2 regions of the Halobacillus sp. ACCC02827 genome follow, and region 2 is predicted to be linked to the other one. Evidence: predicted binding sites of a transcription regulator. Region 2 holds the regulator's gene; the other holds the start of a gene.
The links. Region 2 encodes CtsR, which represses protease genes until heat stress. Its sites were predicted from a motif close to ATGGTCAATAAAGGTCAAACA; they were not measured.
Positions count from the first base shown of each region.

Region 1: clpP (ATP-dependent Clp endopeptidase proteolytic subunit ClpP) is a predicted target of CtsR. The motif match lies at 3,081-3,101, and genes of this name have one in related genera.

Region 1 is NZ_CP128168.1:2,640,895-2,648,567, forward strand. Features, by position in the region: gene gap (type I glyceraldehyde-3-phosphate dehydrogenase) at 1-825, opposite strand, end outside; gene QRD89_RS14060 (sugar-binding transcriptional regulator) at 862-1,890, opposite strand; gene QRD89_RS14065 (glutaredoxin family protein) at 2,043-2,264, opposite strand; gene QRD89_RS14070 (hypothetical protein) at 2,298-2,522, opposite strand; tRNA gene QRD89_RS14075 (tRNA-Arg) at 2,804-2,879, opposite strand; gene clpP (ATP-dependent Clp endopeptidase proteolytic subunit ClpP) at 3,158-3,748, shown strand; gene QRD89_RS14085 (HPr family phosphocarrier protein) at 3,843-4,094, opposite strand; gene whiA (DNA-binding protein WhiA) at 4,225-5,181, opposite strand; gene mgfK (gluconeogenesis morphogenetic factor MgfK) at 5,214-6,167, opposite strand; gene rapZ (RNase adapter RapZ) at 6,171-7,049, opposite strand; gene QRD89_RS14105 (8-oxo-dGTP diphosphatase) at 7,071-7,541, opposite strand.
Region 2 is NZ_CP128168.1:102,387-110,059, forward strand. Features, by position in the region: rRNA gene QRD89_RS00575 (23S ribosomal RNA) at 1-806, shown strand, start outside; rRNA gene rrf (5S ribosomal RNA) at 893-1,006, shown strand; gene QRD89_RS00585 (MgtC/SapB family protein) at 1,092-1,784, shown strand; gene QRD89_RS00590 (CtsR family transcriptional regulator) at 1,949-2,407, shown strand; gene mcsA (protein-arginine kinase activator protein McsA) at 2,429-2,977, shown strand; gene mcsB (protein-arginine kinase McsB) at 2,978-4,048, shown strand; gene clpC (ATP-dependent protease ATP-binding subunit ClpC) at 4,067-6,526, shown strand; gene radA (DNA repair protein RadA) at 6,684-7,673, shown strand, end outside.

The DNA of each region.
Region 1 (7,673 bases), 1.1 Mb from region 2:
GTATCCAAGGATACCTTTAAGTTTGCCTTCTGCTTCTGCTTTAAGCGCTTCGTTAACTTCTTCAGCAGTAACGTCTTTGTCAAGCTCCGCAACCAAGTCTACGATAGATACGTTCGCAGTCGGTACACGCATAGCCATACCGCTAAGTTTACCATCAAGGTGTGGAAGAACTTTAGCAACTGCTTGAGCAGCACCTGTTGTTGTAGGAATGATGTTTTCCGCTGCTGCACGCGCACGACGGTAATCCTTGTGTGGAAGGTCAAGGATCTGCTGGTCATTTGTGTAAGAGTGAACAGTTGTCATCATACCGCGTTTAAGACCGAATTTCTCGTCAAGTACCTTAGCATATGGAGCAAGGCAGTTAGTCGTACAAGAAGCGTTAGAGATTACATGGTGAGAATCTTTGTCGTATTTGTCTTCGTTAACTCCCATTACGACTGTAAGGTCTTCCCCTTTAGCTGGAGCAGAGATGATAACTTTCTTCGCGCCTGCATCCAAGTGTTTCTTAGCATCTTCACGTTGAGTGAAACGGCCGGTAGATTCAATTACGATATCTACACCGTGATCTCCCCAACCAAGTTGCGCAGGATCTTTTTCAGAAAGTACTTTAATTTCTTTACCACCAACGATAAGGTTGTCACCGTTTGTAGATACTTCCTGATCCAACTTACCATGTACAGTATCGTACTGTAGAAGGTGTGCAAGCATGTTAGCGTCTGTAAGGTCGTTTACTGCAACTACCTCAACGTCGTTGTTTTTCAACGCAGCGCGGAATACGTTACGTCCAATACGTCCAAAACCGTTAATACCAATTCTTACTGTCATGCAAAATTCCTCCTTGATGATTAAAAAATCATTTATTTAAAGGGATAAACCCCTTATTAACTCTTGTGCAGCCCCTTCATCCGTGATGAGGACATTACTTTGTCCGGGCTGGAAATAAGATGCGATCGCCTGGGCTTTGGAACGGCCGCCTGCGACAGCGATGACGTGCTCTGCATCCTTCAGATCTTCTAATTGAAGGCCGACGGTGCGGACTTTATGAACAACTTCCCCACTTCTATTGAAGTAATATCCGAAAGCTTCCCCGACAGCATGGTTCTCTTTGATGAGCTCCAGCTGTTCCCGGGATGTTTTCCGTCGTTCAGCCATCGTCAGGGCGTCTCCTACTCCGTGGATGACGATATCCGCATGGCGGATGATTTCAAGCACTTCTTTAATGGAAGGCTCTTTTTTTATCGTCATATAGGATTCTTCACTAAGTGGATCGGGTACATAAAGAAGACGATAGTCTCCTTTTGCTTTTTTGGCCATTTCAGCACAGATCGTATTGGCCTGATTCTCCACTCTCTCCCCAAGACCGCCGCGGGCAGGCACATACAGGCACTGGTCGGCTCCACGGTATGGACGCATCATTTGTGCGACAGCGGCCATCGTGGATCCACCTGTAATGGCGATTGCTTGATTGGGGACAATATGCCTTTTCAAATACTCGGTACACGCTTTTCCCATCTCTTGTTTAACCCAAGGGAGCTCATCGCTGTCTCCAGGAACAACAACAGCATAATCTAGGTTTAATTTATCCTTAAGCTGCTGTTCTAAAACCTTTATTCCCGTGACCTCTTTAATAAACTCGGCTAGCTGTTCAAGAATGTTCTGCCCTTCATATGTCAAATGCATACCTCTGGACGTAATCTCGACGGCGCCTTGTTTATTAAGAAAATCAACCTCACTTCGAACGGTACGCTCAGCGAGTGCTATGTTCTCCGCCAACGCCCTCCGCCCGACTGGCTGCATGATCTGAATGTAGTACAACAACTGATAACGCCGCTGCATAACGTCCAGAACGTCGGGGAATAATTTCTTCTGTAAGTCGATGAACGCTCTCATGGAAAAAGCTCCTTCTTTGAAATAATACCAACCGGGATAATTTATGTCCCAGCCAGTCATATTCTGTCCCGCTTGGAGCAAAAAAATATCTTATTACAGGTTTAATATTAACAGTCGCTCCGGCTAATCGCAAGCAGAATACGACACGTTTTTTATTGTAAACGCTTTTCCAACTGGAAATAGTCTATGCTTCTATAATCCAATGTCTCGCCTGAGATATCGACCACCGGTATTTCAAGTATATATTTCTCCAATAGATCTGGATTATCCTCAATATTTACTTCCAATACATGTGCATCGAACAGTTCGATCAGCTGTTTTACCTCTTCACACAATTTACAACCCGGCCTGCTGTACAAGACTACCTCCTTCATATGAACACCCCTTTCCTTACAAAAAAGGCACGCTTATGAAGCGTGCCCGGTCTTATCGTAAAAACCATTGTCGATTTTCATTTTCCTCTTTTTCAGAAAGTCCGTTAACTCTTCGCCTACATAATTCTCGGGTGTACGTTTCAGCGACTCATAATTGAAGGACAGCTTCCGCTGACGCTGCATGTCGAACACGTGGATCCGTCTGTCTTCAGATATTTCCTCAGTCGACAACATTTTGTAACGGATTAGGTTTGTCATATATACCCCTTTTCTATTCCAAAGCGAAAAGTATCTCATCTATTATATAAATTCTAACATACTCCGACCCTTTAAGGAACTACATTACGATAGCAAAACCAAATAAATGTTCGTATCATTTCTGTGCGTATTTTGTATAACTTTAATCTAAAGAACATCTTTGTAACTGCAGATCATCCTTCAAATATCATTATCTTTATATAATAACAGATACACACAAAATAAAAACCCCGATCTTCTCAATGAATGATCGGGGTTTTTATCACATTATGTATTTTCAGCGCGCCTGAGAGGATTCGAACCCCCGACTGACGTAGAACCGGAATCTACCGCTCTATCCAACTGAGCTACAGGCGCATTAGCGACATGCAAAATCTATTATAAGGTTATTCTTAAAAAAACGCAACCTTTTCCACTACATTCCTGAAATCTTATTTATCAAGGAGGGAAATAAAGAGGAAAGGCAGAAAAATTATTCAATTACGACGTGCGACGTTTAGTAAGGAAATTTAAGGGTATGATGGTAGAAGGAAAATCGAGAAAAAGGTCGATCGTTTTTGTTTGACCTTCATTGACCTTAATTGTATGATTAATGTATTCCATCATATTGACTTGATGATAAGGAGGAATTTGAAATGAATCTAGTCCCAACAGTTATTGAACAGACAAACCGTGGAGAGCGTGCTTACGACATTTACTCCCGCTTACTTAAAGACCGTATCATCATGCTCGGCAGCCCGATCGATGATAATATCGCGAACTCTGTCGTTTCCCAGCTGCTATTCCTTGCCGCTGATGATCCGGAGAAAGATATCTCTCTATACATTAACTCTCCGGGTGGATCTATTACCGCAGGTATGGCCATCTATGATACGATGCAGTTCATCAAGCCTGATGTATCCACCATCTGTACAGGTATGGCAGCGTCTATGGGTGCGTTCCTCCTTAATGCAGGAGAACCCGGCAAACGTTACGCACTTCCTAACAGTGAAGTAATGATCCACCAGCCGCTTGGAGGTACGCAAGGACAAGCGACGGACATCGAGATTCACGCGAAACGAATTATTAAAATGCGTGAAAAATTAAACCAAATCCTTTCCGAGCGTACAGGTCAGCCGATTGAAGTAATCGAGCGCGACACAGACCGCGACAACTTTATGTCCGCACATGAAGCGGTAGAGTATGGTTTGATTGATAAGGTTATGACAAAAGTTACAGACAAATAACTCCAAAAAATCCTCTCCGGCGGTCAGCCGAAGAGGATTTTTTATTTTTTGAAATCGATACCTGCTTTGCGCTCATTCTTTCACAAGAATGTCGTCAATTCTTCACGAATGCTGTCAGACGCTCTATCGCTTCCTGTTCATCTGTACCGTCAGCAATCAATTTGATTTCTTCGTCTGTTCCGACAGCAAGACTCATTAATCCCATAATGCTTTTCGCATTTACACGCTTCTCCGCCTTTTCTATAAACACATCAGCAGAAAACTTGTTGGCTTCCTGGACAAACTGCGCGGCCGGTCTTGCCTGAAGCCCTGTGTCCAATTCAATTTTCACTTGTTTCTCAATCATCACTCACGCTCCTCTCTATAAATACCGCTCCGTTGTAAGCGGATTCAGTCCGGTGTAAAAAAGAACGCTTTCCAAAATTATGAAAGCGTTGGATTACCTAATATTATAGCACGGATTTGTTAAGCTTACATCAGTTTCTTGAGTTTTCTGCAACTTCTCCTCTGCGTACCTTTTCAGCAAACTCGTCTATTTTCCGTAAACGATGATTGATTCCTGATTTACTGATGGCACCACCTGAGACATACTCGCCCAGTTCTTTCAAGGAAACTTCCTGATATTGAAGCCGAAGCATAGCTATCTCCTGGAGTTTATCCGGAAGAGCTTCTAAACCAACCGTACGTTTTATGAACTTGATGTTCTCTACCTGACGGAACGCTGCACCGATCGTTTTATTCAAATTCGCCGTTTCGCAGTTGACGAGACGGTTCACCGAGTTTCGCATATCGCGTACAATACGTACGTCTTCGAATTTGAATAAAGCCTGGTGTGCTCCGATGTTACTAATCAATTCTGTAATTTTATCTGCTTCTTTCAAATACGTGATATAGCCCTTTTTTCTGCTCAGAGTGCGTGCATGAAGACCGAAACTGTTCATCAACGTACACAACGCTTCGTTGTGTTCCTCATCGGATGAGTAAATCTCTAAGTGATAGGAAGATGTCTCTGGATTGTTAACAGATCCCCCTGCAAGAAATGCGCCTCTCAAGTATGCACGTTTACAGCAGGTTTCTTGCAAATACTTCTCGGGAATTTCAGGATTTATCGACAGCGGCCCCTTTAATATTTCCAAGTCCTCCAGAACGATTTTCGCATTCTCCGTCAGCCTGACAATATAGACATTATTCTTTTTCAAACGCATTTTTTTCCTAACAAGCAGTTCTACCGGGTAGGGATAGAGCTTCTTGATGAGCGTATAGATTCTCCTCGCAATAGCCGCATTTTCCGTTTGGACATCGAGGATATATTCTCGATTTGAGAAGGAAAACGTCCCGTTCATTCTCACTAAAGCCGCCAATTCTGATTCCATGCAATGTGTATCCGACTCTACATTGGTCAATTCTTTCTTAATTTCTGATGCAAATGACATGATGTCCACCCCCTTTGTCGAGAAGTTACCGTTTAAAGCATGGATTGCAGTAAACGGGCAATTTTCTCTGTATCATGACGAAGCATTGGCTTGCTCCTGTCTATGATGTCTTCTTCTATTACTTCTATTCCCATCGATTTGATCCGATCGATGTCATAAACTACCGGTTCTGCATTTTCCTCGGCGTATGCCTTCCTGACACCTCGATCAATCGGCTGATTATGGACAATGACCGACTGGAGTACACCTTCACCGATATGATCGAACAGTGCCTGGATGTGATCTGCTGCCGTATAACCGGAAGTTTCCCCTTCCTGGGTCATCACATTGCAGATATACGTCACTTTTGCTTTCGTTTCCCTTAATGCCTCTCCAATTTCCGGGATGATGATATTTGGAAGGATACTGGTATACAGGCTCCCCGGAGAGATGACAATCAAGTCTGCAGCATTGATTGCTTCGACCGCTTCCGGAAGTGGCTGCACCGGTGTAGGGCTTACAAACACCTTCTTGATCCTTTTATTCTGCTTAGGAATGAGCGATTCACCTGTAACAATGGTTCCGTCTTCCATTTCTGCATGCAGGCTCATCGAATGATTGGCGATCGGGTATATGTTTCCGCGCACGTTCAGCACCCGGGAGATTTCTTTAATACCCTGATAGAAGTCCCCGGTCATCGATGCCATCGCAGCCAGTAAAAGGTTTCCCATAGAGTGACCGGATAAGCCGTTCCCATTTGAGAATCTGTGCTGAAACAACTCCAGAAGCATTGGTTCTGCATCCGACAACGCAGCTACCACGTTTCGAATATCACCAGGAGCCGGGATTGCCATTTCCGTCCGCAGACGACCCGAGCTGCCTCCGTCGTCTGCTACGGTAACAATTGCGGATAAATCAATGGGCAGATACTTCAAACCGCGTAACAAGACCGGCATTCCAGTCCCGCCTCCTACGACGACGACGCGTGGTTTCGTTTTCTTATCCATCCCTTACCGACCCTTTCTCTTCTCAATGTCTCGATGAGTCACGTGGGTGACAAAGTCTGAGGAGAAATATTCGCACAAATGCTCGGCCAATGCGACAGAGCGGTGCTGACCGCCTGTACAACCGATCGCAACTACGAGCTGGCTCTTTCCTTCCCTTTTATACTGGGGAAGCATGAATTGGAGAAGATCCTTCAATTTCTCAAGGAATTTCTGAGTGTCCGACCATTTAAAAACATACGAAGACACCTCTGTATTCAATCCGGTTAGAGGACGCATGTGTTCCACGTAATGGGGGTTTGGGAGAAAACGAACGTCAAACATTAGATCTGCATCAATAGGCACCCCGTACTTAAAACCGAACGACACCATCTGGACAGAAAAGACCTGCTGTTCTCTCTGACGATAGTTCTCTATGATTTGTTCACGTAATTCTTTAGGCTTTAATGTGGTGGTGTCAATGATTTTCTGAGATCTTCCCCGAAGCTCATCCAACATCTTACGTTCTTTCCTTATCCCTTCAAGGGGAAGCCCGTCTTTCGCAAGTGGATGAGAACGCCTTGTTTCTTTATAGCGGGACACAAGTGATTGATCCTCTGCGTCGAGAAATAGAATATGCTCCTGCAACCACTCTTCTTTACCCAGCCGGTCCAGCGAGTCAAATAAGGAATCAAAGAATTCTCTTCCACGCAGATCCATGACAAGAGCCACGTTTTGTATATTATTGCTCGAATCTTTCATCAGTTCCAGGAACTTTGGAAGGAGAGCGGGTGGTAAATTATCGACACAAAAAAAACCGAGATCTTCAAAACTTTGAACAGCCACAGTTTTTCCTGCGCCTGACATTCCTGTGATAATGACTAACTGCGTTTCATCTGTATCCATATGCATCGTTTGCATCGCTCCTCATTTTTCAGGCTGAGACGGGTCCAGTTCCTTATCAAGCAACTGGAAGTCCGTCGTATATACAAATGTTCCATATACTTGTTCCTTACTGTTGAGAAGATGGTGGAAAATTTCCCGGTCTCCTTCAGCCATCGGCTTTTGAAGCACGTCGTCTACGTGTACCCACTCCAGTTCACCTTCTTCGCTGATTTCAAGGAGTTCTCCTGTATAGGAAGTGCTGTAAAAAGTGAACATCATCCATTCCTGAACGGTCGTTCCTTCTTCACGCATGACGAACGTGAAAGAACCGCGCATTTCAGGATCTGTGACGGTCAATCCCGTCTCTTCCCAAAATTCACGGACAGCTGAATCTTTGATGTTTTCGCCTGCTTCCATTTTCCCGCCCGGTGCTACATACCATCCTCGGCGCGGCTTTTTCAATAACAGTACATAATCATTCACATGTAATACACAGTTTGCTACACGTTGCATTCTCCAGTCACCTCTGTTTCTTTCTGAAAAGGCATCTTCCCCCATTATACAATGAATACACAGACGCCCACAATGATTGGATTGATACGCCTGGTCCAAAGCGCAAAAAAAGGCACAGATGACATGCACCTG
Region 2 (7,673 bases):
TGTTGGTACAGCTTGTACAGGATAGGTAGGAGCCTTGGAAGCCGGAGCGCTAGCTTCGGTGGAGGCGCTGGTGGGATACTACCCTGGCTGTACGGACATTCTAACCCAGGACCGTGATCCGGTCCGGAGACAGTGTCAGGTGGGCAGTTTGACTGGGGCGGTCGCCTCCCAAAGAGTAACGGAGGCGCCCAAAGGTTCCCTCAGAATGGTTGGAAATCATTCGCAGAGTGTAAAGGCACAAGGGAGCTTGACTGCGAGACCTACAAGTCGAGCAGGGACGAAAGTCGGGCTTAGTGATCCGGCGGTACCGCATGGAAGGGCCGTCGCTCAACGGATAAAAGCTACCCCGGGGATAACAGGCTTATCTCCCCCAAGAGTCCACATCGACGGGGAGGTTTGGCACCTCGATGTCGGCTCATCGCATCCTGGGGCTGTAGTCGGTCCCAAGGGTTGGGCTGTTCGCCCATTAAAGCGGTACGCGAGCTGGGTTCAGAACGTCGTGAGACAGTTCGGTCCCTATCCGTCGTGGGCGTTGGAAATTTGAAAGGAGCTGTCCTTAGTACGAGAGGACCGGGATGGACACACCGCTGGTGTACCAGTTGTTCCGCCAGGAGCATAGCTGGGTAGCTACGTGTGGTCGGGATAAGTGCTGAAAGCATCTAAGCATGAAGCCCCCCTTGAGATGAGATTTCCCTTTGCCTTCGAGCAAATAAGATCCCTCAGAGACGATGAGGTTGATAGGTCCGAGGTGGAAGCGTGGTGACACGTGGAGCTGACGGATACTAATGGATCGATGACTTATCTATCTGATCATAGATCGCGTGAAAAACGTTTCTTTCGATAAAGATGTTTCCTTATCCAGTTTTGAGGGTTTACCTCAATAGAATATTGATGTGGTGGTGAAGGCGAAGAGGTCACACCTGTTCCCATGCCGAACACAGCAGTTAAGCTCTTCAGCGCCGATGGTAGTCGGGTAGATCCCCGTGAGAGTAGGACGCTGCCACGTCATTTTAGAAACCAGAAGTTATTACTTCTGGTTTTTTTCTATATTCAGAACCGGTTTCATATGAATATAGAAAGGGGGAACTGCGGTGCACTGGTCTTATTTCTTTCATGATGATATTGTTTTAATTATTTTCCGCCTGTGCTTTGCTTTAGTGTTATCAGGATTAATCGGTTTTGAAAGGGAGATTAAGAATCAATCGGCGGGCTTTAGGACACATATTTTGGTCGGGGTTGGTGCTTGTTTAATGATGCTGCTTTCTCTCTATGGGTTTACGGAATTTATGAGCCTTCACGAGCAGGTGAGGTTTGACCCGGCGAGGATACCTTCTTACGTTATCAGTGGAATTGGTTTTTTAGGTGCCGGGACCATTATGGTAAACGGCTTGACGATTAAAGGTCTTACAACAGCAGCGTCGATCTGGACGGTAGCAGCAATTGGATTAGTAGTCGGTGCTGGGTTATACGATGTTGCTACGTTTACCACTTTAGTCGTGCTGACAAGCTTGGCCTTTCTGAATAGAATGGAAAAACATAAAGTTAGAGGCAAGCGGAAAAACAGCTATAGCATTACCGTTCGTGGAAGTGCAAGGGTGCATCGGGTTCTGTCGGTATTTGAGGAATTTCAATTGACCATTCAAAAAGTGGAGGTCCTGTCTCTACCTGAGAGCCAAAAGAAATTGTTGGTTGAGGTAAGTCCGTCTCAGTCCTATGATCGTACACTTGTGATGGGTCGAATCAGTGAGCAGGAAGGAGTTATGAAAATGACACATTATATTTAAGGCTGTGCAGGAAAAAACTGCACGGCTTTTTGTTTTATTTGCTAACGAAAAGGGGAAACATAGTTGATGTATTTATCATAAACAATATAGTTGCGTACCAGTAAAATATGAGTATAATGAAATTAAAGTCAAAGATAGTCAAAGTCAAAAGAGGGGGAGGGAAAATGCGAAATATATCAGACATCATAGAGGAATATTTAAAGAAAACCCTCGATGAGTCCCAAACCATTGAAATTAAAAGAAGCGAAATTGCTGAGCGTTTCCAGTGTGTACCTTCGCAGATTAATTACGTGATTAAGACAAGGTTCACTGTGGAAAAGGGGTATATAGTGGAAAGTAAACGCGGAGGCGGCGGGTACATCCGGATCAGTCGGGTTCCTTATCGGAAATACGCTGATATGATCGAGGAATTGATGGATTTAATCCAACCCCGTATCTCCCAGACCCAAGCGGTGGACGTTCTGGAGCGACTTATCGATTATGAGGTCATTACAGAACGGGAAGCGAAGATCATGGAAAGCATCGTTGACCGTGATGTGCTCAAATTTTCTCTCCCTCTACGCGATGAGATAAGAGCAAGAATCATGACGGCGATGCTGTTCACCCTTAAATATAAATGCTGATTGCGGAAAGGGGAGATTCAGATGGAATGCCAGGAATGTCATCAAAGACAGGCAACCGTTCATTTGACTCAGGTAGTAAATGGGCAAAAGTCGGAGATACATGTGTGTGAAGTATGTGCGAAAGAATATGGATATGTTAATTATGGAGAAGAAAACTTTACTCTGAATGATCTTCTATCCGGACTCTTTCATTCGGATAGCCCTTCTCCATACAGCGATCAGAACAAAGCTGCACCTCAGCAGAAATCTCCATTAAAATGTTCCAACTGTGGTTTGACATATGAAGAGTTTGCAAGGATTGGCAAGTTTGGTTGCGGAAAGTGCTATACCACTTTCGGCGAACGACTGGATCCAATTTTAAGGCGGGTGCACAGTGGAAATACAAGGCATGATGGGAAGATTCCTAAAAGAGAAAGCGGCAATCTCCATTTAAAGAAAGAGATAGAAGAATACAAAGCTAATCTTCGACAATTAATTGAGCAGGAAGAATTTGAAGAGGCAGCGAAAGTTAGAGATAGGATCAGATCTTTGGAAGGGCGTCTTCATAGTGGAGAGGCAGGTGATGAGTAGATGTCGTTACAGAATTTTGTAAATGAGGCTATCAGTCCCTGGATGAAACAGGAGGGGCCGGACAGCGATATTGTGATGAGCAGCCGCATACGTCTTGCCCGGAACTTCTCCCAATATCCATTTCCGATTATTGGATCTGAAGAATCCTTAGAAGAAGTATTGGAATTCTTTCAGAAAGAGTTTCAAGAAGAGTCCTTTAGAGATTATGAAGATTTTGAAATGGTCCGGATGACGGATCTTCAGCCGGTTGAAAAAAGAGTGTTGGTTGAAAAACACTTGATCAGCCCGCATCTCGCTGAAAAATCGGACACCTCGGCTGCGTTGATTTCGCAGAACGAGCAGGTGTCGATTATGGTTAATGAAGAGGATCATATCCGCCTTCAACTTTATTTCCCTGGTTTCCAGCTGGATAAGGCGTTGGAACAGGCATCACAACTCGACGATTGGCTGGAAGAGAAAATTGATTATGCATTTGATGAGAAACGCGGGTATTTGACCGCTTGTCCGACGAATGTCGGCACCGGAATGCGGGCATCAGTTATGATGCACCTGCCGGCATTATCCATGACTCAGCAGATCAATCGTATGATTCCCGCGATCAACCAGCTTGGCTTAGTTGTCCGTGGCATCTATGGGGAAGGAAGCGAAGCACTGGGGAATATTTTTCAAATATCGAACCAGATCACGCTTGGTAAGTCGGAAGGTGACATTGTAGAAGACCTCCACAGTGTGGTAAAGCAGTTGATCGATCAAGAGCGAAGAGCGAGGGAAGTGCTTCTGAGCCGGTCAGGAATTCAACTGGAGGACCGCATTTTTCGATCCTATGGTGTTCTAACCAACAGTCGAATCATAGAGTCTAAAGAGGCAGCAAAATGTTTATCCGATTTACGGTTAGGTATCGATTTGGACTTTATCGACCACATACCACGGACGATCTTGAATGAATTGATGATTTTAACGCAGCCGGGCTTTTTGCAACAGTACGCCAAAGCCAGCTTATCTCCCGATGAACGGGATGTAAGAAGGGCGTCTCTAATCAGGGAAAGACTTCAATTAGAAAACGAAGAATAATGTTAGGAGGGAATGTCCATGATGTTTGGGCGATTTACAGAAAGAGCACAAAAAGTTTTGGCACTGGCACAAGAGGAAGCAGTACGCTTAGGTCATAATAATATCGGGACGGAACACATCCTGCTTGGTTTAGTGAGTGAAGGGGAGGGAATTGCTGCGAAAGCTCTGACAGCTCTCGGCCTTGAATCCTCCAAAATCCAACAGGAAGTGGAGAAACTGATCGGTAAAGGGGAAAAGGTATCCCAAACGATCCACTATACTCCAAGAGCTAAGAAGGTCATAGAATTGTCTATGGATGAAGCTCGTAAGCTGGGACATTCATATGTAGGGACAGAGCACATTCTCCTTGGTTTAATCCGAGAAGGAGAAGGGGTAGCGGCCCGCGTTCTTAACAACCTTGGTGTAAGCCTTAATAAAGCCCGTCAGCAAGTATTGCAGCTGCTTGGGAACAATGAGTCTACAGGCGGTCAAAATCGTCGTGGAGGCGCTTCTGGAGGACAGGCGACGAATGCGAATACACCAACCCTTGACTCCCTGGCCCGTGATTTGACGGCCATAGCTAAAGAAGGAAATATTGATCCTGTAATCGGCCGAAGCAAAGAGATTGAAAGGGTCATTCAAGTCTTGAGCCGCCGTACAAAGAACAACCCGGTGCTTGTAGGTGAACCTGGTGTTGGTAAGACGGCCATCGCAGAGGGCTTGGCTCAGCAGATTATGAACAACGAAGTACCTGAAATTCTGCGTGATAAGCGAGTCATGACGTTGGATATGGGTACAGTCGTCGCGGGAACGAAATACCGCGGGGAGTTTGAAGATCGCTTGAAAAAAGTGATGGAAGAAATCCGCCAGGCGGGTAACATCATTCTATTCATCGATGAACTCCATACATTGATCGGTGCCGGAGGAGCAGAAGGAGCCATTGATGCATCCAATATTCTGAAGCCTTCTCTTGCCCGGGGTGAACTGCAGTGTATCGGTGCGACAACCCTTGATGAGTACCGTAAATATATTGAAAAAGATGCAGCACTTGAGCGTAGATTCCAACCGATTAAGGTGGATGAACCGACGCTTGATGAGTCCATTCAAATTTTGAAAGGTCTGCGTGACCGTTATGAAGCTCACCACCGTGTGACCATTACGGATGATTCTATTGAATCAGCTGTCCGTTTCTCCGACCGGTATATCACGGACCGCTTCCTTCCGGATAAAGCGATTGATTTAATCGATGAGGCAGCTTCCAAGGTGCGCCTGCGCTCCTATACAGCGCCGCCAAATCTTAAAGAGCTGGAACAGAAGCTTGAGGAAGTCCGGAAAGAGAAAGATGCGGCTGTCCAAAGTCAGGAGTTTGAAAAAGCAGCATCCCTTCGTGATAGCGAACAGCGTTTGAGAGATGAGCTGGAGGAGACGAAGGATGAGTGGAAAGAAAAACAAGGCCAGGAGGATTCAGAGGTAACGGTAGAAGATATTGCTTCTGTCGTATCCACTTGGACCGGTGTTCCAGTTTCCAAAATGACGAAGGATGAAAGTGAGCGTCTTCTTAACCTGGAAGAAACGCTTCATAACCGAGTAATCGGTCAGGAAGAAGCGGTCAAAGCTATTTCCAAAGCGATCCGTCGTGCCCGTGCAGGGTTGAAGGATCCGAAACGCCCGATTGGTTCCTTCATATTCCTTGGACCTACCGGTGTAGGTAAAACAGAGCTTGCTCGCGCGCTGGCAGAGAGCATGTTCGGTGAAGAGGATGCCATGATTCGAATCGATATGTCGGAGTACATGGAGAAACACAGCACGTCCCGTCTTGTAGGTTCTCCTCCGGGATATGTAGGATACGATGAAGGCGGTCAGTTGACGGAGAAGGTAAGGAACAAACCATATTCTGTTGTACTTCTTGATGAAATTGAGAAGGCGCACCCGGAAGTCTTCAATATCCTGCTGCAAGTATTGGAGGACGGCCGTCTGACAGACTCTAAAGGACGTCTTGTTGATTTCCGAAATACCGTGTTGATCATGACATCCAACGTGGGTGCTTCCGAATTAAAACAAAACAAATACGTCGGCTTCTCTATGGGTGAAGCGGATCAGGATTATAAAGACATGAAGTCCAAAGTGACAGATGCTTTGAAGAAAGCGTTCCGTCCTGAATTCCTAAACCGTATTGACGAAACAATTGTTTTCCACTCCCTTGAGAAGAAGCACATGAAGGATATTGTCGTTCTTATGGCAGAAGAATTGCGTAAACGTCTGCAGGAGCAGGAGATCGACTTCACACTCTCGGATGCAGCTATCCAGCACATCGCAGATTCCGGATTCGACCCCGAATATGGGGCACGTCCATTGCGCCGTGCTATACAGAAGAATGTCGAAGATCTTCTATCAGAGGAATTGCTTAAAGAGAATATCGCTAAAGGTCAAAAAGTTAAAATTGATCTGGATGAAAACAAGAATTATGTGGTGCATACACAACAAGAATCCACAAATTAACAAGATTTCATCCGGTAAAAGAATCGGAAGGTGTTTGCCTTCCGATTTTTTTCTTATTTAGGTATGATTTCAGTAAGCGATATTTAATATAAATGATATGGATGTGAAACTTATTCACATGTTTTTTCGTATAAAATGAAGGATAGGAGAGATCATCTTGGCAAAAAGAAAAACAAAGTTCGTTTGCCAGGAATGTGGTTATGAAACACCGAAATGGATGGGGAAATGTCCGGGGTGTAATCAGTGGAATACGTTGGTGGAAGAGACGTCTGCTCCGGCAGGAAACTCTCGGCACGTATTTCAGACAAGTTCCACTTCCGCAATGACGAAGCCAGAAAGAATCACACAGATAAAATCACAGAAGGAACCACGCCTCCCGACAAGCATGCCGGAGTTCAACAGAGTGCTCGGCGGCGGAATCGTGGCCGGATCATTAGTTTTAATCGGCGGGGATCCGGGTATCGGGAAGTCAACCTTACTGCTTCAAGTATCTGCTCAGATTGCAAAGAAAGATTTTCCGGTTTTATATATATCAGGAGAAGAATCCTCCAGGCAGACTAAACTCAGGGCCGAACGCCTTGGGGTCATGTCGGATGAACTGTATGTCCTGCCCGAGACGAACCTGCAAGATGTACTGAATCAAATAGATCAGATTGAACCTAAATTTGTAGTGATCGATTCCATTCAGACGATTTTCAAGGAAGATATAACCTCTGCCCCTGGTAGTGTGGCGCAGGTGAGAGAATGTACCAGTCACTTGATGCGAATTGCGAAAACGAAAGGTATTCCGATTTTCATTGTTGGACATGTTACTAAAGAAGGGTCCATTGCCGGCCCTCGTTTACTGGAACATATGGTGGATGCAGTTCTTTATTTTGAGGGAGAGCGGCACCACACTTTCCGTATTCTCCGCAGTGTTAAAAACCGCTTCGGAAGTACACATGAAATGGGTATCTTTGAGATGAAGGAGAAAGGGCTGGAAGAAGTACTTAATCCGTCGGAGATTTTCCTTGAAGAACGTTCTCAGGGAGCGGCAGGCTCTATTGTTGTAGCTTCAATGGAGGGGACAAGGCCGGTGCTGGTAGAGATTCAGGCGCTCATATCCCCGACAGCCTACGGAAACCCCAGAAGGATGGCAACCGGTCTT